Regions from separate parts of the Streptomyces sp. NPDC007157 genome, predicted to be linked through region 2. Evidence: riboswitches for the same ligand, from Rfam matches in the RefSeq annotation. Region 2 holds a riboswitch; each other region holds the start of a gene.
What was found. Region 2 has a riboswitch for cobalamin ahead of ABZ642_RS01615 (hypothetical protein). Riboswitches for the same ligand answer to the same signal wherever they lie in the genome.

Region 1 (10,020 bases), on a different contig from region 2:
TTGGCGGCCGCGGTGAAGTCGGTCAGGTCGTAGTTGTGGTTCGCCTGGCCGTTGTGACCGATCTCGTTGACGTTCTTCGGCGCCACGTGGTGCGGGTTGGACGTCGACCTGTAGTACGAGAACGGGTTGTGGTGCGGGCTGTAGTCGACCACGGACGCGCCGCCGACGTTGGTGTGCGTGGTGTCGCACTTGGCGTGGTCGGCCGAGTTGCCGTCCCAGCCGGTCGAAGGACGGAACCCGCCCTGGAACCAACCCCAGCTCACATGCTTGGAGTTGAGCAGGTCACCGATGTTCTTGCCCTGCAGCGAGGCCAGCGCGCTGGTGCTGGTGTGGTCCTTGTCGGAGCAGTCGTCGAAGGCCGGGTCGGGGTCGTTGATGACCGTGCCCACGCCCTTGGCGTTCGGGGAGGCGATGGCGTACGAGTCGGGCGTCGAGGTCTGCTTGCCGGTGACCGGGTCGACCGAGATCGCGCCGTGCGTCTGACCCGAGATCAGGTTGAGCGCGCCGGGAGTGGACGGGCCGTAGACCGAGCTGTAGGAGCGGTCGTTGAGGGCGTACTGCTGGGCGTAGTTCCACAGCCCGGTGACGGTGTTGCCGTCGTAGTAGTCCATGACCAGGCCCGGCTCGCCGAACAGGCCGCCGCTGCACTTGTCGACCTCGGTGTTCTGCACGAACTGGTCGGCCTTGCCGCCGTCGTACGCCAGTTGCTCGGGCCCGTAGGAGTGGTTCTGGTCGCAGGTCATGGCCTGCGACGGGGAGAGCCGCTTGGGCGCGTACTGGTTCGGGTTCTTCGTCAGCAGCCCGGCGTGCGCGACGGTGTCGATGTCCTTCGGGGTCTTGCTGGACGCCGTGAACTTCGTGCCGTCGGTGTTCGCGGCCTTCGGGTAGGTCGCGAAGTAGTGGTCGAAGGAGATGTTCTCGTCGAACAGCACGACCACGTGCTTGATCGGGGTCGCGGTCGACGACCCTCCGCCGTGCCCGGCGGGGACGGCCGCCCAGCTGGGCGCGGTGCCGCCGAGGACCGTGAGCGCGGCGGCACCCGCGAGCGCCCCCAGACTCCTGATCGCCGTTCGTCTTCCTGTGCTGGCCATGCGGACTCACCCTCCGGGCATGAACGTCGTTGCGTCGTACAGGCAGGGATGCTTCGCCCGCTTCCGGGCGCTGCGGCGGAGCCATGATGGCGGGTGAATGAATAGCGGGTCAGGGATGCTGGGGCAAATCTTGACCTTGTATTGACCGACTGGGGCGAGGAGTTGTCCGAACAAGCTCAGGTCGCGGACAGGTTCAGGCGAGGAGCGCGCGCCCGTACCAGTCGTCGGTGTCCCGCACGCCGGGCAGTGCGAAGAAGTACCCGCCGCCGAACGGCGAGATGTAGTCGACCAGCGGTTCGCCGGCCAGCCGCTTCTGCACGGTCTCGAACTGCCGGGCCAGGTCCTGCTGGTAGCAGCAGAACAGCAGACCCATGTCGAGGTTGCCGTTGCTGTCCATGCCCCGGTCGTAGTTGTAGGCGCGGCGCAGGATCCGCTGCCCGGCGGTGGCCGTGGTGCGCGGGTTGGCCAGCCGGATGTGCGCGTCCAGCGGGATGACGTCGCCCTTGGGATCGGCGGCGTAGTCGGGCGTGTCGTGCTCGCCGTCGCCGTCCAGGGGTGCCCCGGACTGGCGGGAGCGGCCGAACATCCGCTCCTGCTCGCCGAGCGAGACCCGGTCCCAGAACTCCACGAGCATGCGGATGAGCCGCACCACCTGGTAGCTGCCGCCGACCGCCCACTCCGGCTCGCCGGAGTCCGCGCCGACCCACACCAGCCGGTCCATCTCACGGGCGCTGCCGGTCTCCGGGTTGGCGGTGCCGTCCTTGAAGCCCAGCAGGTTGCGTGGAGTGCCGGACGGCCGGGGCGGGCTGGTGAACCCGTCCAGCCGCCAGCGGACCTGCAGGCCGCCCCGGGTGTGCCGGGCGATGTCGCGCAGGGCGTGCAGCACGGTGTCGGTGTCGTCCGCGTGCAACTGCAAACTGAGGTCGCCGTGGCACCACTCGGGCTTGAGGTCGTCGTCGGGAAAGGCCGGCATCGTGGTCAGCCGACGGGGCCGCAGTTCCCCGAGCCCGTACCGGTCGTCGAAGAGTGAGGCGCCGACGCCGACGGTCACCGCCAGCGCACCCGACGGCAGTTCCTCGCCGAGGACGCCGGAGTCGGCGGGCGGCGCGGTGACGCCCACCGGGTCGGGGGTGCCGCCGGAGGTCAGGAAGCGGGCCCGGTCGGTGAGCGTGCGCAGCAGGTCGGTCAGCTCGGCGCGGCTGCCGGCGGTGACGTCGAGCGAGGTGAAGACGGTCGTCCGGCGCGGCGCCGCGATCGCGGACTGCTGACGGGGACCGTGGAAGGGCGCGACGGCGGGCGTCGCCGCGGTGGAGTCCGCGACCGGGGCGGCCGCGCCGCCGGCGGCCAGCCCCGCGCCCGCGAGCGCCGCGCTCCGCAGGAAGCCACGGCGGCCGACGCCGCCCCTGCCGGTCGTCTCGTCGGTGCTCACACCGTCCTCCGCGGATCGCACAGGGTCGCCACCGACGCCAGCCGTTCCACCAGGTCCCCGAGCGCCGCGTCGACGTTCTCGCGCTGCCGGTGGCTCAGCTGCCCCAGGGGTGTCCAGGTGCGACCGTGTGCGAAGCCGTCGAGCGTCTTCCCGACCCGGTCCAGTTCGCCCTCCAGAGCGGACAGACCCGCGTACCGGGTGGCCAGCAGCGGGTGCAGCCGGGACATGACCTGCACCGTGCCGTCCAGGTTGGCGCGGGCGGTGGCCAGGTTGCTGCCGCTGCCGTAGTCGGTACGGCCGGTCAGTTCGAACTGCACCGTGTTCTCCAGGATCTCGTGCGCCCGCAGTCCCAGCTGGGCGGGGTCCATCCGGGTCCCCGCCCAGGCGTCGCGCAGTGCGGTGACCGCCTTGACCAGGCCGGCCGCCGGGCCGCGCAGGCCGCTCGCGGACTCGCCGTGCCACAGGCCGTACTCGACGCGGTGGAAGCCCGTGAAGTCCTTGTCGTGCACCCCGCCGGGCAGGCCCGCCTCGGTGCCGTTGATCGCGCCGTCCGCGTCCCCGAAGGCGTCGTACGCCGCGCCCAGCCGTTCGTACTCCAGGTGTGCCGGCAGCCAGTCGGTACGGGCGGCGGCCAGGTCGCCGCCGTCGATCGCGTCCCGCAGCGTCGTCGTCAGCCGTACGACGTCGGACAGGCCGCCGCCGATCCACTTCTGGTAGGCGAGTGCCGGCGGGATCAGGTCGTGCTCGGTGACCGGGGCCGCGGCCGGGCCGCTCTTCCCCCTGGCGATGCGGACCGTGGGCCCGGTGACGGCGTCGGCGTCGTCGGGGACGCACTTGAACGCGTAGCTGCCCTTGCCGAGGCGGACGGTGAGTTCCCGGGTGGTGCCGGGGCCGATGTCCTCCACCTCTCCGTAGACGGCCTGGCTCTCCGGGTCCTCAAGGAAGACCTCGGCGGGGCCGTCGGTCGGGTTGCGCAGGTCGAAGACCTGGACACCGGGGACCGGCGCCCGCCAGCCCCGGCCGCAGCGGCTGGCGGACACCTCCACCGTGGTGTGCGGCAGGGCGGTCGGGTCGGCGTGCGCGGGGCGTGAGTCGTGCGTGAGGGCGAGGACTCCGGCCACCAGGCACACGACGGCGACCGCGACGACCGCCCAGGGACGCAACGACCTCCAGCCGAGGCCGGACAACACCATCCCGAGCTCCCGGGTTCGTACCGTTCGTGATCGCCCCATGCTAGGCAGGCCCGCGCACTCGAACGGCCGTCCAGGGAAACCCATGACCAAGAGTTCCCTGCCGGTTCACCGGACGTCGCGAAGAGCCCCCCGGTCGGTGCCGGTCTGGACCGTCCTGAAGAAGGCGCGGGCGCCGGCGCGCTGAACCGACCGCCGCGGCCGCGCCGGAAGCGGACGGACATCACGGCTCTTCCCACACCGGGCCTCAGCCCGTCCGTTCCACCGCCCGCAACGGGCATCCGGCGCCGACCCGCGCTTCGAGTTCGCTCCGCAGGGCCGCGAGTTCGGCCATGCGCGCGTCGACGACCCGGATCTTCTCCTGGAACAGCGCGGACAGCGCCTCGGCCGAGTCCGGCGCGTCGCCCAGCTCCTCGAAGTGCCGGCCGATCTCGGCCAGCGAGAAGCCGAGGGTCTGCGCGGTACGGACGTAGTGAAGCCAGGGCACCGTCTCCGGCGGGAAGTCACGGTAGCCGTTGGACAGCCGACGACCCGTGACGAGGCCGATCTTCTCGTAGAAGCGAATGGTGTCCTTGCTCAGTCCGGCCCGCGCGGCCAGCTCTCCGATACGCATGACCCTCCGCCGGACCGCCGCACTGGGACTTGACGTTGGACAGTACTCCACTGTTTAGCGTGAGGCGTCGCTGCCACGAGATGAGCAGGAGCCTCGTCGTGATCCGTCTTGCCGCCCCCACCCACCCCGCCTATCCGCGTGTCGTCCGCGCGAGCGCCTGGTACGACCTCGTCGTCACCGCGGGATTCGCGACCCCGTGGACCTATGCGCTCGTGCACGACGCGCTGTCGTCGCTGGGGGACGCCCTCGGTCTCGGCATGCTGCCCGCCCTCGACCCGATGCAGACCCTGTACGCGAACCTGATGGGCTCGGTCGTGGTGGTGTGGGCGCTGCTGCGGATCGTCGAACCGCAGCCGGCCCACGGCCTGTTCGACGGCGTGGCGCGCGTCCTCTTCGCCCTGTGGCAGGCGTACGCGCTGGGCCACGGCGCCACGCGGCTGCTCTGGCTCTTCCTCGTGGTGGAGGTGGCGCTCGGTGCCGCCCAGCTGTGGCCGTGGCGGTGGACGCGGCGGACCGGCCCGCCACCGCACGTTCCCACGTCACCGTGTTCCCGGCGGGCGGCACCGCCCGCCGGGAACACACCGGTCTAGCGGGTGAGTTCGGACGGCTCGTCGAGTCGCGTCAGCTTGCGCGGGTTGGCCACCGCGTGGATGCGGATGACGCGGCCGTTCTCCACCTCGACGCTCACCGTCGCCAGCCGGCCGCCGAGCTCGATCCGGCCGGCGGGCGCGCCGTTGAGCCATACCGGCGACACCGTCCGGTCCGGCTGGGCGAGCAGCGCGGAGACGAGTTCGGCGCCGTGCAGCGGGGTGAGCGCGGCACCGGCCTGTCCACCACCGTCGGTGATCAGGACCACGTCGGGTGCCATGACCTCCATCAACTCCCGCACCCGCCCGGTACGCAGCGCGGCCAGGAACCGCTCCACGACGGCGCGCTGTTCCGACCGGCTCACCCGGACCCGGGGCCGCCGGGCCGCCACATGCTCGCGGGACCGCCGGGCGATCTGCCGTACCGCGGCGGCCGACTTGCCCACCGCTTCGGCGATCTCCCCGTACGGCACGTCGAAGACCTCGCGGAGCACGAACACCGCCCGCTCGGTCGGTGCGAGTGTCTCCAGCACGGTGAGCATCGCGATCGAGACGCTGTCCGCGAGTTCGACGTCCTCGGCGACATCGGGGCCGGTCAGCAGCGGTTCCGGCAGCCATTCACCGACGTATTCCTCACGACTGCGGGACAGCGTCCGCAGCCGGTTGAGCGCCTGGCGGGTGACGATCCGGACGAGGTAGGCCCGTGGGTCCCGCACCCGGGACCTGTCGACGTCGGCCCATCGCAGCCAGGACTCCTGGAGAACGTCCTCCGCGTCGGCCGCCGACCCGAGCATCTCGTAGGCGACCGTGAACAGCAGACGGCGATGGTCGACGAACAGGTCCTCGGCGGACAGGTCGGCCGTCATGCCGTCGCGGCCGGCTTGGCCAGGGGGATCGCGCAGGCGTCGGAGAAGCCCTGCGAGCCGACCCCGTTCGCCACGTTCGCCCTGGTCGCCAGGTTGACATAGGCGATGAACGCGGTGAGCTCGACCATCGCCGGCGCGCCGAGCCGGTCCAGCAGAGCGGCGTGCATCTCGTCGGTCACGGTCGGCGGGGTGTTCGTCACGGCCTCGGCGTACTCCATCACGTCCCGCTCCAGCGGCGTGAAGACGTCAGACTCCCGCCAGCGTGGCACCTGGCTGGCCTTGGACAGGTCCAGGTTCCCGTTCTGCGCCTGGAAGTAGCCGACGTCCAGGCACCAGGTGCAGCCCACCTGGGCCGCCACCGCCATGTGCGCGAACGACTTGAGGCTCGTGTCGGCCCGGTCCCAGGCGCCGACCCTGCCGCCGAACTCCAGGTTGTCCTGGGCGACCTCGGGACTGTGCCACAGCACCTCGACGTTCTCGGGCACGGCACCGAGCTGTTCGACCATGTTCGCCTTGAGCCCGGCGGGGAGTTCGGCCTTCGGAATGCGCGGCGTCACGGTGTTCTCCTCGTCTGTTGCCGGTATGCGTTGCCTGTTCGGCATGAAGACACCGCCCGGAGCGCGGATGTGACAGGGGCCGGCCGGTGTCGTCGGCGGCCGGCTCGCCACTGCCGCCTGCTCCCCAGTCGGCGCCCGCAGTGCCCTCGACCGTGGCCTGGCCCACCTCGCCGACCGCGCGCTCCGGCTGCACGGTGGCTACGGCTACCCCTGCGCGTACGGTATCCAGAAGATCGTCCGTGACCTGCGGGTCCAGCAGATCCTGGAAGGAACCAACGAGATCATGCGCGTCATCGTGGCCCGCGGCCGCACGGAGGCCCTCGGATGAGCGACGTCCTGCTCCACACCGCCGGCCGGGCGGCCCACCTCACCCTCAACCGGCCCAAGGCACTCAACGCCTTGTCCCACGCCATGGTCCGGTCCATCGCCGAGGCCCTCACCGCCTGGGAGCACGACCCGGCCGTCGAGACCGTCGTCATCACCGGCGCGGGGGAGCGCGGCCTGTGCGCGGGCGGAGACATCCGCAGCATCTACGAGGACGTCCGCGCCGGGGGCGGCACCGTGTCGGCGGAGTTCTGGCGCGACGAGTACCGCCTCAACGCCCGGATCGCCCGCTACCCCAAGCCCTATGTCGCGATCATGGACGGCATCGTCATGGGCGGCGGCGTCGGCGTCTCCGCGCACGGCAGCGTCCGGATCGCCACCGAGCGGTCGCGGATCGCGATGCCGGAGACCGGTATCGGCTTCGTCCCCGACGTCGGCGGCACCTACCTGCTCGCCCTCGCCCCCGGCGAACTCGGCACCCACCTCGCGCTGACAGGCGCTCAGATCGGCGCGGCGGACGCCCTGCTGTGCGGACTCGCCGACCACTGTGTCCCCTCGGACAGGATCGAGCGGCTGATCGCCGACCTCGCCGACCGACCCGTCCACGACGCGCTCGACGGGCACGTGCGACCGGCGCCGGAAGGCGAACTGGCCCGCCACCGCGAGTGGATCGACGCCTGCTACGCCGCCGACACGGTCGAGGAGATCGTCCGGCGGCTGCTCGCCCACGGCGACCCGGCGGCGAAGGAGGCGGCGGAGACCCTGCTCACCAAGTCGCCGACCTCCCTGAAGGTCACCCTGGCGGCGATGCGCCGGGCCCGGCGGCTCGGTCCGCTGGAGCGGGTCCTCGACCAGGAGTACCGCGTCTCCTGCGCCGCCCTGGCCGCCCCCGACCTGGTGGAGGGCATCCGTGCCCAGGTCATCGACAAGGACCGCGACCCGCGCTGGTCCCCGGCCACTCTCGCCGAGGTCACCGACGCCGACGTCGACCGGTTCTTCGCTCCGCTCGGCGAACGCGAACTGGGCCTCGCCGGACCCGACACCACCACGGAGGCGGCCTGGTGAGCCGTACCGTCGCCGCCGGGCAGGAGACGATCCTCGTCGAACGCCGGCGCCGGGAAGATGCAGCCGCAGGGCTACCTGGACCGGCGAACGACCGGCGGGTTCCGTCACCGCTGACCCGGCACCCCCAGAACAGGCCACCGGACGCGAGATGAAGATCACGCCTGATGGTGCGGTCTTGGCCGTGCTCCTGACACGCGGTACGGTCTGTCCGATATCGACGACGACAGAACGGAAGCCGGTGGAAGTCCGGCACGGTCGCGCCACTGTAAGCGAGAGCCCCCTGGGAGCTCGTGAGTCAGACCCGTAGCAGTCGTCCAGTGCACCACCGAGATGGGACGCGAACTCCCAGAGGAGGTTCTGCCATGGCGCAGACCGTCGCGCAGCCGACAGCCACCACCCCCGTCGTTCCCGCCAAGCTGCCGCTGAGCGCGATAGCTCCCTGGGCGGTCTTCTTCGGCATCCTCATGCTCATCCTGCTCTACTTCGTCGGCGCCGAGCAGGGGGCCACCTCCGTGTTCAGCGGCACGGACGTCCACGAGTGGGTGCACGACGCCCGCCACCTCCTCGGCTTCCCCTGCCACTGACGCAAGGGACGCCACACGCTCATGAACTCCGCAACGGTAAGAAACCTCCTGGTGCGGGGCATGCTCGCCGGCCTCGCCGCCGGTGTGCTCGCCCTGGTCGCCGCCTACCTCCTCGGTGAGCCGAACGTCGACAAGGCGATCAGCTTCGAGGACGCCCACTCGCACGAGCACGAGATGGAGGTCGTCTCCCGTTCTCTCCAGTCCACCGCGGGCCTGGCCACCGGTGTGCTGGTCTACGGGGTCGCCTTCGGCGGCATCGCGGCACTCGCCTACTCCTTCGCCCTGGGCCGCGTCGGCCGCTTCTCGCCGCGGGCGACGGCGCTGCTGCTGTCCGTCTGTGCGCTGCTCGCCGTGTACGTCGTGCCCTTCCTGAAGTACCCGGCCAACCCGCCGTCGGTGGGCGACCCGGACACCATCGGCAAGCGGACCACGCTGTACTTCCTGATGATGGTGCTCAGCGTGCTCCTGGCGGTCGCCGCCACCATCCTGGGCAAGCGGCTCCGGCCGAGCCTCGGCACCTGGTGGGCGACCGTGGTCGCGGCGGCCGCGTTCGCGGTCGTCATCGGACTGGCGTACCAGTTCCTGCCGACCATCAACGAGGTGCCGACGGACTTCCCGGCCACCCTGCTGTGGCGGTTCCGGCTCTCGGCGCTGGCCATCCAGCTGGTGCTGTGGGGCGGGTTCGGCCTGCTCTTCGGCGAGTTGGCGGAACGGCAGCTCAACCCCAAGCCGGCGACGGTTCCGGCCGGGCGGACGGTTCCCGCCGCACACTGAACGATTCACGGCACGTGAGGGCCCTCCGGAACCATCCGGGGGCCCTCTCGCGTTCTCCGCCCGAACTCCTTCATTCCCGGGACCAGTTCATCGATTCGGTCTGTGCGGTACCGCGACCTGCCGATCGGCGTGGCCTGTGAAGGCGAGGAGGGGTGAAGCGCCGCGCGATCAGTGCTTGTGGGTCTCGGATCGCTCCGCCCGGGTGGTCGTCAGATAGGCACGCACCAGTGCCTGCCCCGTCCGGCAGCGCACGGGGCGGCAGTCGGGGCAGCGCCTCACATGGTTCAGATAGGTGTCGTAGCGATCCTGGGCGGCGGGCGCGAGGGAGTTCTCCACGGGTGCGGCCTCTCGTGAGTGCCCCGGGGGCGCGGGAGTTGACTGATTTTCAGTATGTCCCCCCGGAGGCCTTCCGGAACGTCCGCCGCGCCCGTCGGGGAGCCGTTCGGCCGACCGCCCGTCGCCTGCCGTACGAGCGCCGTATCCTGGGCCCGCGCCGAACGTGGGGCCACCGTCCTCGACCGGCTGCTCGGCATCTTCGAGCAGCGCGCCCCGGGTGCGCCGCGGCTGCGGTGAACCAGCCGTGAACCCGCCGTGTCTTCGGTGCCGGTGCCGGTGCCGGTGCCGCACTCGCGTCCGCCGCCGCTGACAAGGAAAGATGGGCGTCCAGCGATCGATCAACGACTGCGGAGGAAGTGGACTCATGCCGCATGAGCGAGCGGGCCGGCCGGCGGCTCCGGAGGACCTCGTCGACGTGGCCCGGCTGGTCACGGCGTACTACGCACTGCACCCCGACCCGGCCGACCCGGCCCAGCGGGTGGCGTTCGGCACTTCGGGGCACCGCGGATCGTCGCTGACGACCGCGTTCAACGAGGACCACATCGCGGCCACCAGCCAGGCCATCTGCGAGTACCGGAGCGGTCAGGGCACCGACGGTCCCCTC
Region 2 (10,020 bases):
GGTGGCCGACACCCCTGGTACAGCCCACCTCTACTGCTGCGGACCGGCCTCGATGCTGGCCGACTTCGAGGAGGCGACCCAGGGAATCGAACCGGAACGCGTGCACCTGGAACGGTTCCGGGGAGACCCGCCGACCGCCTTCGGCCGAGGCTTCACCGTCGAACTCGCACGATCCGGCAGGACGCTCCACGTAGCCCCCGACGAGACCATCCTCGACGCGGTGCTCGACGCGGGTGTCGACGTCGACTTCTCCTGCATGGAAGGCATCTGCGGCTCCTGCCGCACCCCCGTGCTCTCCGGGGAACCCGAGCACCACGACACCGTCCTGACACCACAAGAACGCGCCGCCGCCAACACCATGATGATCTGCTGCTCCGGCACCACAGGCACGCGCCTCGTCCTCGACCTCTGACCACACCACCCCAGACAGCCACCACCACAAGGGGAGCAGATGAACACCGACGGATGGATCTGCTCGGTACTCGACCGCGCCAGCGCCCAACTGCTCGCCCTCGAGTACCTCGGCGTCCACCCCACCGAACTGCGGGTCAGCAGCCCCGTCTACCGCAGCTTCCTGCGGCTGCGGCACCGCGAACTGACCGACGGCAACCCCCTCCTCGTCCTCGGCACCCCGGTCACCGAAGACCCCCGGCTCACCGCCGACGCCTTTCTTCTCCGACCGTGAACGCCCTGCCTGTCGCGGACATCTCACCAAAGGACCCGGAACACCATGGCATTCAGCTTCGGAATCTTCGACTCCTTCGATCTGGGTGACTCCACTCCCGGTCAGGTCATCGCGGACCGCCGTGCACGTACTGCCCGCCTACGACCCGCTGCGCCTCACCGAAGAGATCGCCACCCTCGACCAGATGAGTCACGGGCGGCTCGACGTCGGCGTCGGCAGCGGGGTCAGCCCCTACGAGCTGGCGTTCTTCGGCGTCGCCTCCGATCAGGCGCGCGCCCTCTACGCGGAGACACTGGAGGTCCTCACGCAGGGGCTGAGCACCGGTCGCATCGACCACCGCGGCCGCCTGCTGCGGGACTACGGCGTCGAGCTGTCCATAAGACCTGACGCCTGAAGAGGCCAGGGCCAACCTGGACGCGTTCGCGACGACCGTCATGCCCGCCGTGCGCGAGGCGGCCGCCCGATGAGCGCGCCGACACGGGCACGGGCCGTCGGCCCCGCCGCCTTCCGTTCCGTCCTCGGCACCTTCTGCAGCGGAATGACCGTCATCACGGCACTGGGCCCCGACGGACCGCTGGGCTTCTCCTGCCATTCCGCGTCGAGTGGGACACCACCCCTGGGCGCGCCGCGTCTCGGCGGTGCCCTCGCCTGGCTCGACCGCGCCGTCACCGCGGAGTACGACGGGGGTGATCACACCATCGTCGTGGCCGCGGTCCACGACCTCGCCGCGTCGCCGGACGGCACACCGTCGCTCTACTACCGGAGCAAGTACGCCGCCCTCGACCAGAACGGAGAGCGAGCGGTGTCTTCGTGATGATCCGGCGGTCGTGACGGTCGACGGCCCGGCCGTCTCACGCCTGGAACTCGGTGAGATCGATGGCGTGAACGTGCAGCGGATAGCCGTACACCGGGTGCACCGTCTCTCGCTCCGGCACCATGCCGAGCTTGCGGATGACGTTCTCGGAGGCGTCGTCACCGACACGGTTGATGCCGATGACGCGGTCGAGGCCACGGTCCTGGAGCGCGAATTCCAGCGTGGCATGGGCGGCTTCGGATGCGTACCCCTGGCCCCAGAACTGTGAGCCGAGCCGCCAGTTGATCGCCACGGCGGGCAGTACCTCCGGCAGGAATTCGGGCACGGACAGCCCCGTGAGGCCGGCGAGCTCGCCCGAACCCAGTAGCTCGACGGCGAAGAGCCCGAAGCCTTCCTCGTCCCACTCCTCCTCCCACTGCTCGATGGCTTCCGCGGTCTGGTCCAGGTCGCGCACCGAGCCGTCGTCGATCCAGCGCATGACCCGAGGGTCCGCGTCGATGTCCGCCATGGGCGCGAGGTCGTCGTCATTCCAGCGACGGAGGAGAAGGCGGGGTGTACGGATCTCGGTCATGGCGCTCATCCTGCCGAAGGCGACGGCCTCATGGGTAATCGACACCCACCCGTACCGCCGCTCCGGTACGGCCCTGAGCTCGGATTTCACGGAAGCCTCGGGTGGGCGAGAACGCCGGCGGACGGCGCCCGACGCGAACGGCACCTGTTACACGCGGTGTTCGCGACCGACGATCCGAACGCAGGGGCGGATTACTGCCGCCCTGCAGCGCTGGTACCGGCGATGCTCGACATCACCGGACAGATCACGAACCCGCACCGGAGTCCTGGCCGATGCCCAGGACGGGCAGGCACTCCTCGACGCCGGTCAGCTCGATGTCGTCCCGGCGGATCCGCTCCCACGCGTCCCGGGTGAGGTGCCACCGCTGGATCCGCGCGGGCTCACCGCGGCGGGTGTCCCAGTCCGTGCCGTTCGGTACGTAGCCCAGGCCACGGGATACGCGGTTGGACGCTTCGTTGTCGATGAAGGCGTCGCTGCCGGCTTCGCGTGCGCCCAGCCCGGCGAAGGCCAACTGCAGGATCGCCGACCGCATCTCCTTGCCGAGCCCCTGTCCGCGGCTGCCGGGGGCCAGCCACGAGAAGCTGGACACCGTGCCGAACCGCGTGAAGTTCGTGCCGATGAGGTCCTGCATGCCGACCGGTTCGCCGTCGACGAGCACGGCGAAGTACAGCCGCCACGAGTCCGGGCTCACGCGGGAGCGGCCGGCCCAGATGGCGCGCAGCCATTGCCATTCCCGTTCCGGGCTGTCGGCGTAGAACGAGATCGGGTCGTCGAACGGCCACGGTTCGGCGTCGGCGACCCCGGCCCGCACGAGCGGCACGAGACGTTCCAGCAGTTCGTCGGAGGCACCGGCCAGCGTCAGACGCGGTGTGCGGACTCCGACGTTCAGTGGGGGATAGGTATGGGCCACGCCCGGACGGTAGCCAGCCCGCCCGGCCGCCGCATCCGGTTTTCCCCAGGCGTCGGAGGGGCGCCCCACGGCCGGGGAACGCCGCGTCCTGCCACCGGTGGCGACGGGGCCGACAACCTGTAGCACACGCATGTATGAGTCTGGTGTGTGCAAGATCGGTTTTTCCTTAATTATCTGAGAAAATTTCTACAACCATCTGCTCCAGGTGTCCGTCTGGTTAACGCAAGGGTGTCTAGAGGTTGATGTAGAGGAGCTCAGAACGTGACGGTGCGTTCCTTTGCCCGGCGGGTGCGACCGCGAGTCGAGCGGAAGGCCGCCGAGAAGGTGTGGCAGCTGCGTACCCTGCGGCGCCGCCGCAGGGCAGCGGTCACGGACCCGGTGCTCCGCCCGGTGGCCGTGCGCGGCCAGCAGCTCTACGGACGGGTCGTGACCCGGTTCACCGCCGCCGAGGCGGCCGCCGCCAACCTCGGCCTGGTCCTCGCCGCGCTGGAGCAGGAAGGCATCGCCTACTTCCTGGTGCCGGCCTCGCGCACCCGCCACACCATCGGCGTGAACGCCCTCGACCGCGAGCGTCTCCTCACCGCCCTGGAGGCGCGGAACGCGGGGAAGGCGGTGTTCATCGGCAGACCGCTGCCCGGCGGAAAGCTCAAGCACCCCGCCCTGTTCATGGACGGTGTCCTGCCGGCCCCGCTGCGTACGGCCCCGGTCCTGCGCGTCGGGGAGAACCTCCTGGGCCCCGCGGGCCAGCTGCTCGCCGGCCCGGAGCTCGCCTGCGACGTCGAGTTCTGGGAGGACGGGGCAGAACTCCTCGCCACCGACAAGGGCCCCCGGCGCCTGGCCGCGGTCCAGCCGCAGGCGTCCGAGGACATCTTCGCGGAGTCCCTCGTCGCACCGCGGAACAACGGCATCACGGACGTCCTGCCGGCGTCCGAGCAGAAGCCCGCCATGGTGCGGGTCGGCGACCGGGAACTGCCGAGCTTCGCCGCGCTCACCCGGCCGACCGTGAACGACGTGACCTTCCCCGTCGACGTCGTATACACCTGGGTGGACGGCGAGGAGCCGGAGATGCGCGCCAAGCGCGCCCGGTACCAGGAGCGCGGCACCGCCGAGATCCTGGACAAGGAGACCAACGCCTCCCGCTACACCAGTCACGACGAGCTGAAGTACTCCCTGCGCTCGCTCGCCATGTACGCCGACTTCGTCCGCCACATCTACGTCGTGACCGACGGCCAGAAGCCGCACTGGCTCGACGACACGGCCCCGGGGATCACGGTCGTCGACCACCGCGACATCTTCCCGGCGGACGTCCTGCCGGTGTTCAACTCGCACGCGATCGAGACCCGGCTGCACCACATCCCCGGCCTGTCCGAGCACTACCTCTACTTCAACGACGACGTGTTCGTCGGCCGCCGCGTCACCGCGGAGCACTTCTTCCACGGCAGCGGTCTGATGAAGATCCCGGTGTCCCCGCTCAAGATAGGCGTCGGCAAGCCGCACGCCGAGGAGACGGCAACCAACTCCGCGAGCAAGAACGTCCGCCGGCTGCTGCTGGAGAGGTTCGGGCGGATGACCACGAACAACTTCATGCACACCCCGCTGCCGCAGCAGCGGGAGACACTGCGGGCCCTGGAGGAGCTCTTCCCGGAGGACATCCGCCGCACCACGGCGTCCCGCTTCCGTTCGCCGCAGGACATCGCCGTGACGGCCCCGCTGCTCTACCAGTACGCGCTGATGACCGGCCACGGCGTGCCGGGCCGGTTCGGCTTCCGGTACGTCAACATCAGCCGCCCGGACGCGGAGGCCCGCCTGGCCGATCTGCGCCGCAACCGCCGCTTCGACTTCTTCTGCCTCAACGACGTCGACGTGCCGCCCGAGGAGCGGGAGCGGGTCGGCGTCCGGATGGGCGAGTTCCTGGAGGACTACTTCCCCTTCGCGAGCCCCTTCGAGAAGCAGGACTGACGGGGGTCGGGGGACATGGACATCCGTCACCGCTTCACGGCGCCGGCGGGCCTGCGTGCCGCCGGCAGCCTTCTGGTACGCCTGTGGACCTGGGCGTCGGCCAGGCTCTGGGCACTGCGCACGATCCGGGCCCGACGACGCCTGCGGGCCGCCGTCCCCGGAACGCGGGGGATCACCCTCGGACCGACGCGGCTGTACGGCCGTACGGTCGCCGCGTACACCGCCTCGGACGCCGTCGAAGCCGATCTCGAACGCGTCTGCACCCTCCTGGAAGGGCTGCGGGTCCCGTACTTCCTGGTTCCCTCCGACCACGGGCACGGCGCGCCGCGGCAGAGCGTGGGCGTCGAGGAGTCGTACCGCGGCACGGTCCTCGCCCGGGCCGGCCAGCGCTTCGCGGGCACCGCCGGGTACGTCGGTGCCGTCGGACCGGACGGCGCCGTGACGAGCGCGGTGCTGTGGGCCGACGGCAGGCTGCCGCGGGCCCTGCGGCGGGCCACGGTGCTCCGCACCGGGGTGGTGCGCCTCGGCCCGGGAGGGCAGGTGCTCAGCGGCCTCGAAACGGGGTGCGACATCGAGTTCTGGCGTCACGGCCGCGACCTCGGCACCGCCTCGGACATGGCCGCGGGCATCGCCCCGGGTACGGCCGCGGGCATCGCCCCGGGTACGGTCGCGGGCACCGATCCCGCCTGGCTCACGGTGCCCGGCAGCCGGCTGCCGGACGTCTTCGGTCCGGCGCTCGTCGCCCCGCGCCGCAATCCCGTGGCGGAAGTGCTGCCGGTGGCCGCGCAGGAACCGGCTGTGGGCAGCCGCCGCACCGTCCCGACGTTCGCCCCGTTCGCCGAGCCGGGCATCGACGAGGTGCTGTTTCCCGTCGACGCCGTGTACACCTGGGTCGACGGGGACGACCCGGCGATGGCCGCGAAGCGCCGCGCCCATCAGGAACTCTCCGACAACGTCATCGCTCCGCGCGAGACCGGCGCCTCCCGTTACACCAGCCATGACGAACTGAAGTACGCACTGCGCTCACTGGAGATGTACGCCGGGTTCGTCCGGCGCGTCTATCTAGTGACCGACTCCCAGCTCCCCGCCTGGCTGGACGCGGACGCGGAGGGTCTGACGGTGATCGACCACCGGGACATCCTCCCGGCCGACGCGCTCCCCGTCTTCAACTCCCACGCCATAGAAAGCGGCCTGCACCACATCCCCGGCCTGTCGGAGCACTACCTCTACTTCAACGACGACGTCTTCATCAACCGCCCGGTGGGACCCGAGCACTTCTTCCACGGCAACGGCATCGCCCGTATCCCGCTGTCCCCTCTGAAACTCGGAGTCGGCGCCCCGCACCCCCTCGAACCGGCCCCGAACTCCGCCGGCAAGAACGCCCGCGAGGTGATCAGGCGCTTCCACGGCAGACACATCACGCACAAGTCACTGCACACCCCGCATCCCCAACTGCTCTCGGTCATGCGGGAGATGGAGAGCCTCGGCATCGAGGAACTCGAACGGACCGCCTACTCGCGCTTCCGTTCCACCTCCGACGTGGCCCCCGCGTCCACGCTCCACCACCACTGGGCGATGGCAACCGGCCGGGCCGTCCCCGCCGACTACCGCTTCCGCTACGTCCAGCTGGGCACACCGGACATGGGCCGCCGCCTGGCCCGCCTCACGGCCGGCGAGGACATCGACTTCTTCTGCCTCAACGACGTGGACACGCCCCCGGAGACCAGACCGGCCGCCCAGGCCGCGATCCGCACCTTCCTGGAGCGGAAGTACCCGTTTCCGAGCCGCTTCGAAGGAGCACCCCGCAGCACCACCCGCCCTGTCGCACCGCTCACGACGGGAGTCCCCTCCCAGCCGACGCGGGAGGAAGCACAGCGCCGTGAGTGAACAGGCCCGGAACCGAGCCCGGACCCCACCGAGGCGGCCGGCCGGAACACGGGAAGAATGTTCCGCACGCCCTGGTCTGCGTAGTGGCCGAGGTTGTTGGTGCGTATGACGGCGGTCGTTCCCGCTCACCGCTGCGGGGCAGTCCCGGATTCCCACCGGGTTCCCTCTTACGGCACCCCGTCTGGCGGACGGGGCGAACCAACTGCTCCGGCCACCTACGGGCTGTCACTCCGCCGGGGAGGGGATCCTCCAGCATCCGGAAGGTGCCGCGGAACGCCTGCGTGGACCGCCTCGGCGAACTCGCGGGCCTGGGCGAGGTCCGGGGTGCCGGTCTCGACCCAGATCAGGTCGGCGTACGGGGCGTGGGCGAGCCCGCGGGCGATGACCGGGGTCATGCCGTTGCGGACCCGGTAGAAGCCCTCGGAGGTGCGTTCGCCGGTGACGAACTCGGCGTCGCGCTCGTCCACGTCGGTGGTCAGGAGGGTGGCGGCCAGGGCGTCGGTGCGGGCGATGACGACGGTCGGGACGTCGGCGATGTCGGCGGCGAGACGGGCCGCGTTGAGGGTGCGGATGTGCTGCGCGGTGGGGACGAGGACCTTGCCGCCGAGGTGTCCGCACTTCTTCTCGGAGGCGAGCTGGTCCTCGTAGTGGATGCCGGCCGCGCCCGCCGCGATCATCGCACGGCGTCCCCTTCTCCTTCGTCCGCGTCGACCGGGCCGGCAACCTGTCCAAGCGCCAGTCGGCGACCGGCTTCCACTTCTCCCGGGCCGGCGGCACCTGCCCGCTGTGGAACGTCTACGAGGCGTTCGCCGCCCCCGGCCGCATCCACGTCCAGATCGCCTAAATGCCCGACGGACAGCGGTACTTGTGGACGGCCCGCGCGATCACCCGGCACCGCGGCGGCTGGGGCGAACCCGGCAGGACCTACGCCATCGGCCTCGGCTGCGAGATCCGCCACGCCCACCGCCTCGTCCACGCCGACGGCCTCGACCTCACCAACGCCTCCGCCGCCACCCCCATCGGCATGGGCTGCCGCGTCTGCGAACGCCTCGACTGCGCCCAGCGGGCGGTGCCACCGCTGGGGCGTCCACTGCTCATCGACCAGAACACCAGCACGTTCGTGCCGTACCCGGTGACCGAGCACACGGTCTGACCGTATGACGGACTTGATAGCCTCAGCGGGCCAGTCGAGCCACATCCGAGGCCAGGGAATCCGGTGCGAATCCGGAACTGACGCGCAGCGGTGAGGGGGACGGGCGGGGCCCGCACGCCACTGGGAGACCGGGAAGGCGCCCCGACCGGACGAACCCGAGTCCGAAGACCCGCTGGCACCTCCGCGCCCCGGTGCGGAGGACATCCGTAGGCCAGGCTCCGCGTACGAGCCCCGACCCCCGAGGCATGCCCGTGTTCTCCTGCGCTCTCGCCCAGGAACCCCGCGAACTCCTCCTCGACGAACCCACCGACCACCTCGACATCCGGCACCTCGCCGAGGTCACCCACCCTCCCGGCCACCCCGTGATCCGCTTCCTGCGGCCGGCGGCCACAGCGACGGGATCTCCCCGGAAGAGGAGCACGACGAGTGACGTCCGATCAGCGCCCTGAAGAAGCCCGCACGGAGCACACCCCCGCCGGACGGGCGCCGTGCCGCGTCGTCGTCTGCCGGGACTGCTGCTGCGGAACTGTGAAAGTGCCCGGAGTGGATCACGCCCAGCAGATCGCGCACCTGACCGAGAAGGTCCCCGTACGCGTCTCGGACTGCCTCGACGTCTGCGAGCACGCCAACGTGATCGTCGTCCAGCCCTCCGCCGCCGCCCGCGCCACCGGCGCCCGCCCGGTCTGGCTCGGCCTCGTCAACGATCAGGACGCCACCGAGGACATCGCCCGCTGGGTGCGGGCCGGCGGCCCCGGCGTCGCCCCATGCCCCGACATCCTCGACCTCTACGTCTTCACGCCGCCCCGGAGGGTGCGACGAGAACGAGGCAACTGAGCGACGAGGGAAAGCCCGAGGACCCGGTACCCGGGGCTCCGCCGGGAAGACGGGAGCGGGAGTACCGCGGCAGTCCGGCTCGGGGACGGTGAGAACGACGTCCCCGCGTTCCTGCTGCGTCCAGACCACCCGCGACCGCGGCATGAAGGCGTACGCCTTACCCGAGCGGCTGATCAGGCAGTTCGGACGGTCCGCGGGATTTCCCGCGGAGGTCGGCCCTACGCGGCGCCCCGCAGAACCTCGAACGCTTCCGTCAGCAGCGCGGCGAAGTCGTCGACGGAGCGATGGTCCGCGTCCCCGGTGCCGTCGTAGGAGTAGGCGATCAGGGCACCGCGGACGGCGGCGACCGCCGCGCGGGCCAGTACCGAGGCGCGCAGTGCGCGCCTGTGGGGCGGCTCGTCGGGCGCCTGCCGCGCGAAGCGCGTCTCGAGTGCGTCGGCGATGCCGTCCTCGAAGGAGGTCAGCACGTGGGTGCGCGGCGCGTTGCCCGACAGGGAGCGGGGCGGTGCGCCGACGAAGAGGATGGCCAGTCCCGAGTCCAGCTCCGCGGCGGCTGTGAGCAGGCCGTTCAGGACGGCGGAGAGCGGGGGCTCTGCCGAGGGCCGCAGGGGGATCTCCCTCTTCAACAAGGGCACCAGGTCGAGGATCTCGGCGAAGATCAGGTCTTCCTTCGAGGGGAAGTAGCGGAAGAAGGTGCGCTCGGTGACCCCGGCCGCCGCGGCGATGTCCTTGACCGCCGTCTCCTGGTAGCCGTGCTCCGCGAACATGCGGGCGGCCGCCTGCTGCAGTGCCTGGCGGGTGGCGGCCTTCTTCCGGGCCCTCCGCCCCTCCTCGGGTCCGCTTTCCACGTCGACGGACTCCGCGCGCATGCCCTGCTCGTTCACGCCCTCATCCTGTCACGCACCGCAGGCACCGTTCTGTCGCGTTCATGCCCGTCGCGTTCATGCTGCCGCGGTCCTGAAAACTGTCAGTCCTGACACTTTGTGTATCGTGTCAGTCATGACACTTTTTCGCGGTCTAGTGCGCCGGGCCCGGTCGCGGCCCCGCACCGCGGTCGCCGCGGTCACCGTCCTCGCCCTGGCCGGCGCCGCGGGCGCGGCCGAGCTGACGGTCCGCGGCCGGATGGCCGACCGGTTCGCCACCGCGGCCGAGAAGCGGCTGGGGGAGACCCCCGACGTCGGCCTGGGCGGCACACCGGCGCTGTGGC
Region 3 (10,020 bases), on a different contig from region 2:
CGCGTGGACGTCCGGTTCGGCGGGGGCGCCGACCACGCGCAGCGCCTCGAAGGCGAGACCGCGCAGCAGGGCGTCCTCGCCACGGGCGGCGGCGACGAGTTCGGCGACGGCTCTGCCGACGGGGCGGGCGGCGAGCCAGGCGCGGTATTCGGCGCGGGCCGCGTTGGGGCGGAGCTGGGCGCAGCCGCGCAGCATCTCCTCGGCGGCGACCTCGATGTTCCCGGCGGGGCTCTGTGCGGCCACGCAGATCTGCTCCAGCTTGACCCAGACCGCCCAGCTGCCCAGCGGGGTGAGGGTGGCCTGGCCGACGCCGTAGGTCAGCGCGCCGACGGAGGCGAGCGCGTGCAGGGACCAGTCGAGGAGGGGGGCGAGCTCGGCGTCCTCGGCGGGGGCCGGGTCGTCGGCCGGTGCGCGCTCCGCCAGGTCGGTGCGGGCGGCGGGCACGGTGACGGCGGGCACGGCGGACCCACCCCCGGCGCCGATCCCGGCCTCCGTCTCGTAGGGGACCTCGCAGCGTTCGGTGCGCAGTTCGGTGACCCGCTGACGCAGCAGGTCCAGGAGCTGCTCGACCGGGACGGGACCGGCGGACAGCTGGAGGAAGGAGAGCACCTGGGGCATGGCCGAGACGACCTCGGCGACGGCGGCGGCCTCGAACTCCGCGGGCTCCGGGTGGGCGAGCGACCAGGCGTCGAAGAGGGCGACCCAGCCGCGCAGCACGGCGCTGTCGTCGCGGTCCCAGGCGCGCAGGCGCCAGCCGGGGCGTGCGCTGTCGCCGTGCACCTCGACCAGGCCGGCGAGCCGGGCGGTGTCCCAGTCGGCGCGGATCTGAGCCACGGTCAGGCCCAGATCGCCGGACGCGCGTTCGGCGGACGCCTCGGAGAGAGTGGCCTTGCCGTCGGCGGTCGCGCCGTCGCTGCCCGGACCGAGGGCCGTGTCGGCCCAGAGGGCGACTCGGGCCGCTCCGGCCAGCCCGGACCGTGCCATTCTGGCCAGCTCGGCGGGGGCCGGGGTGCCCTCGGGTGGGCGGGGTGCGGGGCGACGCGCGGGCCGCTGGTTCATCGCTCGGGGGGCTGCGGCCAGGGGTCGCGTTCGGACGAGTCGAAGCCTTGAGTCGCGCGGGATACGGGACGTCACGGGTGCAGTCTTCCGGTTGACGGTCCGAAAACCCAAACGGAATGTCACGGCGGGCGACGGGGCTGGCCAACGCACGGGACCCGAGGGGAGGCGAGGAGACATGTTCAGGCCAGTGGTACGGCCTTAAACGGAACTCGCGGGACCGACTGGAATCGGGGCTTCCGGCTTGTGTCGGGGCGAGGTCGGGGAAGGGCCGCGGGTGCGGGGAAAATCATGTCAAGGGTGTCATGTCATAAGAGAGGAGACATCAAGGGCATCACATCAGAGGCGTGAGGAATCGGCGCAGCCGCTCCTCGTAGCTGTCGGGGTCGGCGTTCCACATCGCGCCGTGCGGGGCGTCCGGCACGGTGTGCAGGGCGATGCGGTCGGGGCGCTGTGCGGCGAACCGGCGGGAGTACACCCAGGGGGCCACCGTGTCGTCCGGGCCGTGGACGATCAGGGTGGGCACGGTGAGCTGCTCCGGGTCGACGGGGTCGCCGACGTGGTCGGCGTGCAGGCCGGCGCGGCCCTGGGCGGCGCGCACCGCGAGCGGCAGCAGCGGCTCGGGGATGTGCCGGGCCTGGGCCAGGGCGCGCAGGGTGGCCTCCCAGCTGAGCACCGGCGAGTCCAGGACCAGCCCGGAGACGCGCTCGCGCAGCGCCGAGTGGGCGACGGCGCGCAGCGCCATGGTGGCGCCGGTGGACCAGCCGTACAGGACGACACGGCGGGCGCCGTAGCGGATGGCGTAGCGGATCGCCGCGTCCAGGTCGCGCCACTCGCTCTCGCCGAGGTGGTTCAGGCCGTCCGGGGGGCGCGGGGCGCCGAGGTCGCCGCGGTAGGCGAGGGCGAGGACGGGCAGGCGCCGGCCGTGCAGGAACCGCATGACGTTCATGGCGAGCTCGCGGGTGGTGCCGAGGCCGTGCACCGCGATCACCCAGGTGTCCCGGTAGCCGGGCACGAACCAGGCGGGCAGCGCCCCGAGTTCGCCGGGCAGGTCGATGTCGGCGTGGTCCAGACCCAGGGCCGCGCCCGGGTTGCCGATGTGGACGTTGGGGGTGAGCCAGACCTTGTCGCCGGTTTCGAGGGTGCCGTGGGTCACGCGCTCCAGGCGCCGTACGACGGTGTCCGGGGTGTTCGCGGCGGACTCCAGGACGGCGCCGACGACCGCGTGCGAGCCGTCGCCGGCCAGGCCGTAGGTGCCGGGGCGCAGCGAGGCCAGGTCCCGGGTGAGGGTGACGCGGCCGACCGTGCTGCCGTGCACGGTGAGGCGGGGCTCGGTGGGCAGGGGGCGGCCCGGCGGCGCCTTCAGCGCGGCACCGCTGGCGAACCGCCCCGCGGCCACGCTGGCCGCGCCGGCGGCGAGTACGGCACCGACGGCGGCGGCCGTGACTTTGACTGGGCGCACCTGTCCAGTGTCGGGGCGGAGCGGGACGGCGGCCAGTGGAGGCGGGGCCGCCTGCCACTCGGGCGAAGCTCCCGAAAGGACACGAGACGAGTTCGGCACCGCAGGGGACGTACGTCGTGGCGGGGCACCGTCGCGGCGGAGAAAGAGCCGAGCAGCACGGAAAGAAGAAGCCGAAGCTGACGCGAGGAACCCACGGGCGGGACGCGGAAGACCGGCCCGTCGGTGGCTACCCGTTCTGGTGGCCGTAGCCCCGTAGGCGCTCTGCCGCCTCTGCCATCTCTTGCGGTGAGAGCAGGCTCGGGGTCAGACCGGGGACGGCGGACGCCGTGAGCCACAGGCGGCACATCCACTCCAGTTGGGCCGTGCGGTCGTAGGCCTGGGTCAGGGTGGTGCCGTAGGTGATCGTGCCGTGGTTCTGGAGGAGACAGCCGGAGCGTTCGGTCAAGGCGCGGAGCATGTTCTCGGCCAACTCGTCGGTGCCGTAGGTCGCATACGGGGCAACCCGGACGGCGCCGCCGAGCGCGGCGGACATGTAGTGGATCGCCGGAAGCTCCGGGACGAGCGTCGAGACGGCCGTCGCGTGCACGGCGTGGGTGTGCACCACGGCACCGGCGTCCGTGCTGCCGTAGATCGCGAGATGCATCGGCAGCTCGCTGGTCGGGACCAGGGTGCCCAGCACCTGGCGGCCGGAGAGGTCGACGCCCGTCACGTCGTCGAGGGTGAGCCGGTCGTACGGCACGCCCGACGGCGTGACCAGCACGGTGTCGCCGACACGGGCCGAGACGTTGCCGGAGGTGCCGACGACCAGTCCGTCGGTCACCGTGCGGCGGGCGGTGGCGAGGAGTTCGCGCCAGGCGCTCGCCTCCTCCGCCCGCACATCCCGCCTGCGCGGCTCCGACACACCCTGTGCGCCGCTGCGCCCATCCCGTCCGTCACGCTCGCCCCGCCACTGCTCAGCCATGGCCCGATCCTGTCAGGCGGCGCCCCAACCGGCTTGTACGGCGGGGCACTTTAGGCCGGACGTCCCGAATCCAGTAGAGCGCAAATCCGCACAAAGAGCCCCATTTCAAGGCTTGGCCGAAGATCGCCGAAGATACGCCGATCTTCCAATAATCTCTGGACGATTTTTCGTACACGTCGCCATTCCGGGGGGAAACATGGCCCGTGACCGCTCCGCGTCGCACCACCACCGCCACCGCCACCGCCATCCCGCCCGCGCCCTCGCGGCGTCCGTGGCCGCTCTCGCCCTCGCTGGGGCCGCGACCGCGTTCGCCGGGACGCCGGCGTCCGCGGCGAGCCCACCGAAGGGGCACGACGTCTCCTCGCACCAGAAGAACGTCGACTGGTCGGGGGCCAAGGCGAAGGGCGCCAGGTTCGTCTACGTCAAGGCAACCGAGTCCACCACCTACCGCAACCCGTACTTCGGCCAGCAGTACAACGGTTCACGCAAGGCCGGAATCATGCGGGGCGCCTACCACTTCGCCCTGCCGGACAAGTCGTCGGGCGCTCAGCAGGCCGCGTACTTCGTGAGCCACGGCGGCACCTGGACCGCGGACGGCTGGACACTGCCGCCGGCGCTCGATGTCGAGTACAACCCGTACGACAAGAAGCACAGGTGCTACGGGCTGAGCCACTCCAGGATGGTCGAGTGGATCAAGTCCTTCAGTGACGAACTGAAGCGGGAGACCGGTCGGCGGCCGGTGATCTACACGACCACCCACTGGTGGAACCTCTGCACCGGCGGCAGCGGCGCCTTCGCCGCGAACCACGCCCTGTGGATCGCCCGCCACGGCTCGGCGGACGCGGGCGCGCTGCCGGCCGGGTGGTCGCGGTGGACCTTCTGGCAGTACGACAACAGCGGCAGCCTGCCGGGTGACCAGAATCTCTTCAACGGGTCGGCGAGCCGGCTGAAGGCGTTCGCCGAGGGCTACTGACCAACGGACGACTGAGCCGCCGGACCGCATACGGGACGGCGGCTTCGCCCGTTCCCGCGCGCGGATACCTCGAAGTCGATCTCAGACACCACAGAGACCATCCCAGTTCACCTTCCGTTCATCCAGGTTGCCTACGGTCCAACGGCCGATGACCTCTAAAGATTGTCTGGGTAAATGGAAAACTTCTCGCTGATCCTCGCGATTGTGGTGGTGACCGCACTCGCGTTTGATTTCACGAACGGTTTCCACGACACCGCCAACGCGATGGCCACGACCATCTCGACCGGCGCACTCAAGCCCAAGATCGCGGTGACCATGTCGGCCGCGCTCAACCTGGTGGGCGCCTTCCTCTCCGTGGAGGTCGCCAACACGATCTCCAAGGGCCTCGTCGACGAGAACGGCATCCGCCCCGAGGTCATCTTCGCCGCCCTGGTCGGCGCGATCCTCTGGAACCTGGTGACCTGGCTGGTGGGTCTGCCCTCCAGTTCCTCGCACGCCCTGATGGGCGGTCTGATCGGCGCCACCGTCGCCTCCGCCGGCCTCGGCGCGGTCCACGGCGACGTGCTGGTCACCAAGGTCCTGCTCCCGGCGGTCGCCGCCCCCGTCGTCGCGGGCCTCGCGGCGATGCTCGCCACCCGCCTGTCGTACACGATCGGCAAGAACGCCGACGACAACGCCACCCGCAAGGGCTTCCGCGCCGGTCAGATCGCCTCCGCCGGCCTGGTCTCCCTCGCGCACGGCACCAACGACGCGCAGAAGACGATGGGCATCATCACCCTCGCGCTGATCGCGGGCGGCTCCATCGCCCCCGGCTCGAACCCTCCCACCTGGGTCATCCTCTCCGCCGGCCTCGCCATCGCCCTCGGCACCTACATCGGCGGCTGGCGGATCATCCGCACCATGGGCAAGGGCCTGACCGACCTCCAGCCGCAGCAGGGCTTCGCCGCCCAGACCAGCGCGGCCACCGCCATCCTGGCCTCCTCCCACCTCGGCTTCTCCCTCTCCACCACACACGTCGTCTCCGGTTCCGTGATGGGCGCGGGCCTGGGCCGCAAGGGCGGCACGGTCCGCTGGTCCACCGCGACCCGCATGATGGTCGCCTGGGTGCTCACCCTCCCCGCGGCCGCGGTGGTCGGCGCGCTCGCCGAGTCCGTGACGGACCTCGGCGACTGGGGCACGGCGGTCGTCGCCGTCTTCCTCGTCGCCTCCAGCGCCACGATCTGGAAGCTCTCCCGCCGCGAGGTCGTGGACAGCGCCAACGTCAACGACGGCACGGAGCCGGCCGGTGTGGTGACCGCGGCGATGGCCGCCGTGTCCCCGCCGCCCGCGGGCACGGTGACCGACGACCTCACCGCCACGATCCCGTCCCCCGCCCCGTCACCCGCGCCGGCCGCCGCCACCGACCCGGCCGCGACCGTCTGACCCCCGAGGAAGAACCGACATGAACATCGACTGGGCAGCCATCGGCTCCGTCTTCGGCGTCAGCCTCGTGGTCACCGTGGGCATGGTGGCCCTCTTCACCCTCGGCATCAAGGGCCTCTCCGCCCGCGAACGCGCCATGGCCCAGGGCAATTCCGCGGCCCTGGCCGTGACCGCCGCCTACCTGTGCTTCGCCGCCTGCGCGGCCGCGGTGGCCTACGGCATCCACCTGATCGTGGCCAAGGCCTGACCCAGACCTGAACAGAGCCGAGGAAGGCTCCTCTCCGACTCGCTCGGGAGGAGCCTTCGGCATGTCCCACCAGCCCCGCAGGACCACCGGTGTGGGCCTTCCCACACACTCCCCTCGCAGGTCAACGGCAAGTTGACTGGTCTTCCGGGGGCATGGTGGACTTCCGGAGCCAAGTACGGCGCCAAGAGAGGAAGCCGGTGTGAATCCGGCGCGGTCCCGCCACTGTCACCGGGGTAGCAATCCCCGGGAGCCAGGAACTCTCACCGCCGGTCTCGTCGAACCAGGGCGTGGACACCCTGAGTGAGGACATATCTCCATGCGCGGCTGCCGTTCGAGGTTGAGTACCAGGCCCGTTCCCGCCCCCGCGGCGGGCTGAGCCGATGGGTGCCGGTCGCGTCTTCGCGTACGGCGCCGCCGCCGGCCTTCTCGGCGATCTGCTGCTCGGCGATCCGCGCCGCGGGCATCCGGTCGCCGCGTTCGGACGGGCGGCCGGTGCCGTCGAACGAGCGCTGTGGCGGGACCACCGCGGGTGGGGCGCGCTGCACACCGCCGTCTGCGCCGGCGGCGCCGTGACTCTGGGTGCCCTGGCCCAGCGGGTCGTACGACCGTCCACCGCCGCTTCCGTCGCGCTCACCGCGACCGCCACCTGGGCCGTCGTCGGGGGCACCTCACTCGCCCGCGAGGCCGGCGTCATCGGGCGCGCCCTCAGGACGGGGGACGTCGAGGCCGCCCGGGCCCGGCTGCCGCATCTGTGCGGACGGGATCCGCAGGCCCTGGACGCCGACGGGATCGCCCGGGCCGTCGTGGAGTCCGTCGCCGAGAACACGAGCGACGCGGTCGTGGGTGCGCTGGTGTGGGGGGCCGTGGGCGGGGTGCCGGGGCTGCTCGGGTTCCGGGCCGTCAACACCCTGGACGCCATGGTGGGTCACAAGTCGGCCCGGTACCGGCGGTACGGGTGGGCCTCGGCGCGGCTGGACGACGTGGCGGGGTGGCCGGGGGCACGGCTCACCGCCGTGCTGGCCGCCGTCGCCGGAGACGACGCCAAGGGGGCCGTGCGGGCCTGGCGGTCCGACGCGGCGAAGCACCCGAGCCCCAACGCCGGGCCGGTGGAGGCGTCGTTCGCGGGGGCGCTCGGGGTACGGCTCGGCGGGACGTTGTCCTACGGCGGGCGGGTCGAGCATCGGCCGGTGCTGAACGGGAAGGGGCGTGCGGTGGAAGTCGCGGACATCGAGCGGGCGGTGCGGTTGTCACGGCGGGTGGGGTGGCTGGCGTTCGGGGCCGGCGCGGCCGGGGCCCTGGTGCGGGAGGCGCTTGCACGGCGCCCGGCACAGCGCTCCGCACAGCGGTCGGGACGGGCGTCGTGAACGGCGGCGGCCTCCTCGTGGCCGGTACCACCTCCGACGCCGGCAAGAGTGTCGTCACCGCCGGTATCTGCCGGTGGCTGGTACGGCAGGGCGTCAAGGTCGCGCCGTTCAAGGCGCAGAACATGTCCCTCAACTCCTTCGTCACGCGCGAGGGCGCCGAGATCGGGCGGGCGCAGGCCATGCAGGCGCAGGCCTGCCGCATCGAGCCGACCGCGCTGATGAACCCCGTGCTGCTCAAGCCGGGCGGCGAGCAGAGCAGCCAGGTAGTGCTGCTCGGCAAGCCGGTCGGTGAGCTGAGTGCGCGCGGCTACCACGGCGGGCGGCAGCAGAAGCTGCTCGGGACCGTGCTCGACTGTCTCGCCGAGTTGCGGGGCACGTATGACGCGGTGATCTGTGAGGGGGCGGGCAGTCCGGCGGAGATCAACCTGCGCCGGACCGACATCGTGAACATGGGGATCGCGCGCAACGCGCGGATCCCGGTGCTCGTCGTCGGTGACATCGACCGCGGGGGCGTGTTCGCCTCCTTCTTCGGCACCGTCGCCCTGCTCTCGCCGGAGGACCAGGCCCTCGTCGCCGGGTTCCTCGTCAACAAGTTCCGGGGCGACGTCTCCCTGCTGGAGCCCGGCCTCGACATGCTGCACGGCCTCACCGGGCGGCACACCTACGGCGTGCTCCCCTTCCGGCACGGGCTCGGGATCGACGAGGAGGACGGGCTGAGGGTCTCGCTGCGCGGGACCGTCCGGGAGTCGAACACGGCCCCGCCCGTCGGTGCGGACGTCCTGCGGGTCGCCGTCTGTGCCATCCCCCTGATGTCCAACTTCACGGACGTGGACGCGCTGGCCGCCGAACCGGGTGTCGTGGTGCGGTTCGTGGACCGCCCGGAGGAGCTCGCCGACGCCGATCTCGTCGTGGTCCCGGGCACCCGGGGCACGGTCCGGGCCCTGGAGTGGCTGCGGGAGCGGGGACTCGCGGAGGCGCTGAAGCGCAGGGCCGCCGAGGGGCGGCCGGTGCTCGGCATCTGCGGTGGCTTCCAGATCCTCGGGGAGCACATCGAGGACGAGGTCGAGAGCAGGCGCGGACAGGTGGCCGGTCTGGGTGTCCTGCCCGTCCGGGTGCGGTTCGCCCGGGAGAAGACCCTCACCCGGCCCGTCGGCGAGGCCCTCGGCGAGCGCGTCGAGGGGTACGAGATCCATCACGGGGTCGCCGAGGTCACCGGCGGGGACCAATTCCTGGACGGCTGCCGGGTCGGGCCGACCTGGGGCACCCACTGGCACGGCTCCCTGGAGTCGGACGGCTTCCGCCGGGCCTTTCTGCGCGAAGTGGCGGCCGCCGCGGGCCGCCGGTTCGTGCCGGCCCCCGACACCTCGTTCGCCGCGCTGCGCGAGGAGCAGCTCGACCGGCTCGGCGACCTGATCGAACACCACGCGGACACCGACGCGCTCTGGCGGCTCATCGAGTCGGGCGCGCCACAAGGACTGCCTTTCATCCCACCGGGAGCGCCCGCATGAGCACTGTGTTGTTGTTGTCGACCGCCGACACCGATCTGCTGGCGGCCCGGGCCGCCTCCGGTGCCGGCTACCGGATCGGCAATCCGACGCGCGTCGACGTCACGGAGGAGCTGCCCGCGCTGATCGAGGGCGCGGACATCGCCGTCGTACGGCTGCTCGGCGGCAAGCGGGCCTGGGAGGACGGGCTCGCCGCGCTCCGGGCGTCCGGGGTGCCGACCGTGCTGCTCGGCGGCGAGGCCGTGCCGGACGCCGAGTTGATGGCCGAGTCGTCGGTGCCGGCCGGCGTGGTCGCGGAGGCGCTGCGCTATCTCGTCGAGGGCGGGCCCGCGAACCTGCTGGAGCTGTCCCGGTTCCTGTCCGACACCGTGCTGCTGACCGGCGAGGGGTTCGCCGAGCCGCAGAAGATGCCCGAGTTCGGGGTGCACGGCTCGTACGAGATCCGGGCCGGCCGTCCCACGGTCGGGGTGCTCTTCTACCGGGCCCATGAACTCAGCGGCAACACCGCCTTCGTGGACACCCTGTGCGAGGCGATCGAGGCGCGCGGCGCCAACGCCCTTCCGGTGTACTGCGGTTCGCTGCGCGGGGCGGACGCCGGGCTGTACGAGATCCTCGCCGGGGCCGACGCGCTGGTCGCCACCGTGCTGGCGGCCGGCGGCACCCACGCCTCGCAGGCCTCGGCCGGCGGTGACGAGGAGGCCTGGGACATCGGGGCGCTCGCCGATCTGGACGTCCCGGTGCTGCAGGGCCTCTGCCTGACCTCCTCCCGGCAGGCCTGGGGCGAGTCCGATGCCGCCCTCTCCCCCATGGACGCGGCGATGCAGGTCGCCATCCCGGAGTTCGACGGCCGTCTGATCACGGTCCCGTTCTCCTTCAAGGAGCAGGGCCCGGACGACGTCCCGGTGTACGTCGCCGACCCCGAGCGGGCCGGACGGGTCGCCGGGATCGCCCTGCGGCACGCGCGGTTGAAGCACAAGCCGAACGCGGACAAGAAGCTCGCGCTGGTCTTCACCGCCTATCCAACCAAGCA

Region 1: another riboswitch for cobalamin. It lies ahead of ABZ642_RS07090 (CbtB-domain containing protein); the one in region 2 lies ahead of ABZ642_RS01615 (hypothetical protein).
Region 3: another riboswitch for cobalamin. It lies ahead of ABZ642_RS12765 (cobalamin biosynthesis protein); the one in region 2 lies ahead of ABZ642_RS01615 (hypothetical protein).

What each region holds. Positions count from the first base shown of each region.
Region 1 is NZ_JBEYFE010000003.1:343,574-353,593, reverse strand. It holds gene ABZ642_RS07135 (alkaline phosphatase family protein) at 1-1,091, opposite strand, end outside; gene efeB (iron uptake transporter deferrochelatase/peroxidase subunit) at 1,285-2,520, opposite strand; gene ABZ642_RS07125 (EfeM/EfeO family lipoprotein) at 2,517-3,713, opposite strand; gene ABZ642_RS07120 (MerR family transcriptional regulator) at 3,958-4,323, opposite strand; gene ABZ642_RS07115 (hypothetical protein) at 4,422-4,913, shown strand; gene sigJ (RNA polymerase sigma factor SigJ) at 4,910-5,776, opposite strand; gene ABZ642_RS07105 (carboxymuconolactone decarboxylase family protein) at 5,773-6,333, opposite strand; partial or broken gene ABZ642_RS07100 (acyl-CoA dehydrogenase family protein) at 6,419-6,661, shown strand; gene ABZ642_RS07095 (enoyl-CoA hydratase/isomerase family protein) at 6,658-7,722, shown strand; cobalamin riboswitch at 7,906-8,043, shown strand; gene ABZ642_RS07090 (CbtB-domain containing protein) at 8,085-8,306, shown strand; gene ABZ642_RS07085 (CbtA family protein) at 8,328-9,080, shown strand; gene ABZ642_RS07080 (hypothetical protein) at 9,249-9,416, opposite strand; gene pgm (phosphoglucomutase (alpha-D-glucose-1,6-bisphosphate-dependent)) at 9,781-10,020, shown strand, end outside.
Region 2 is NZ_JBEYFE010000001.1:365,210-375,229, reverse strand. It holds gene ABZ642_RS01665 (PDR/VanB family oxidoreductase) at 1-412, shown strand, start outside; gene ABZ642_RS01660 (hypothetical protein) at 452-685, shown strand; gene ABZ642_RS01655 (LLM class flavin-dependent oxidoreductase) at 807-1,079, shown strand; gene ABZ642_RS01650 (flavin reductase family protein) at 1,149-1,499, shown strand; gene ABZ642_RS01645 (GNAT family N-acetyltransferase) at 1,537-2,070, opposite strand; gene ABZ642_RS01640 (GNAT family protein) at 2,315-2,980, opposite strand; gene ABZ642_RS01635 (stealth family protein) at 3,242-4,939, shown strand; gene ABZ642_RS01630 (stealth family protein) at 4,955-6,826, shown strand; cobalamin riboswitch at 6,878-7,038, opposite strand; partial or broken gene ABZ642_RS01625 (isocitrate lyase) at 7,042-7,509, opposite strand; partial or broken gene ABZ642_RS01620 (short-chain fatty acyl-CoA regulator family protein) at 7,509-7,979, shown strand; cobalamin riboswitch at 7,994-8,171, shown strand; gene ABZ642_RS01615 (hypothetical protein) at 8,225-8,428, shown strand; gene ABZ642_RS01610 ((2Fe-2S) ferredoxin domain-containing protein) at 8,406-8,813, shown strand; gene ABZ642_RS01605 (TetR family transcriptional regulator) at 9,032-9,697, opposite strand; gene ABZ642_RS01600 (DUF2993 domain-containing protein) at 9,813-10,020, shown strand, end outside.
Region 3 is NZ_JBEYFE010000006.1:63,881-73,900, forward strand. It holds gene ABZ642_RS12735 (hypothetical protein) at 1-1,059, opposite strand, end outside; gene ABZ642_RS12740 (alpha/beta fold hydrolase) at 1,391-2,518, opposite strand; gene ABZ642_RS12745 (class II aldolase/adducin family protein) at 2,745-3,479, opposite strand; gene ABZ642_RS12750 (lysozyme) at 3,676-4,452, shown strand; gene ABZ642_RS12755 (inorganic phosphate transporter) at 4,627-5,874, shown strand; gene ABZ642_RS12760 (hypothetical protein) at 5,894-6,121, shown strand; cobalamin riboswitch at 6,260-6,402, shown strand; gene ABZ642_RS12765 (cobalamin biosynthesis protein) at 6,502-7,485, shown strand; gene ABZ642_RS12770 (cobyric acid synthase) at 7,482-8,993, shown strand; gene cobN (cobaltochelatase subunit CobN) at 8,990-10,020, shown strand, end outside.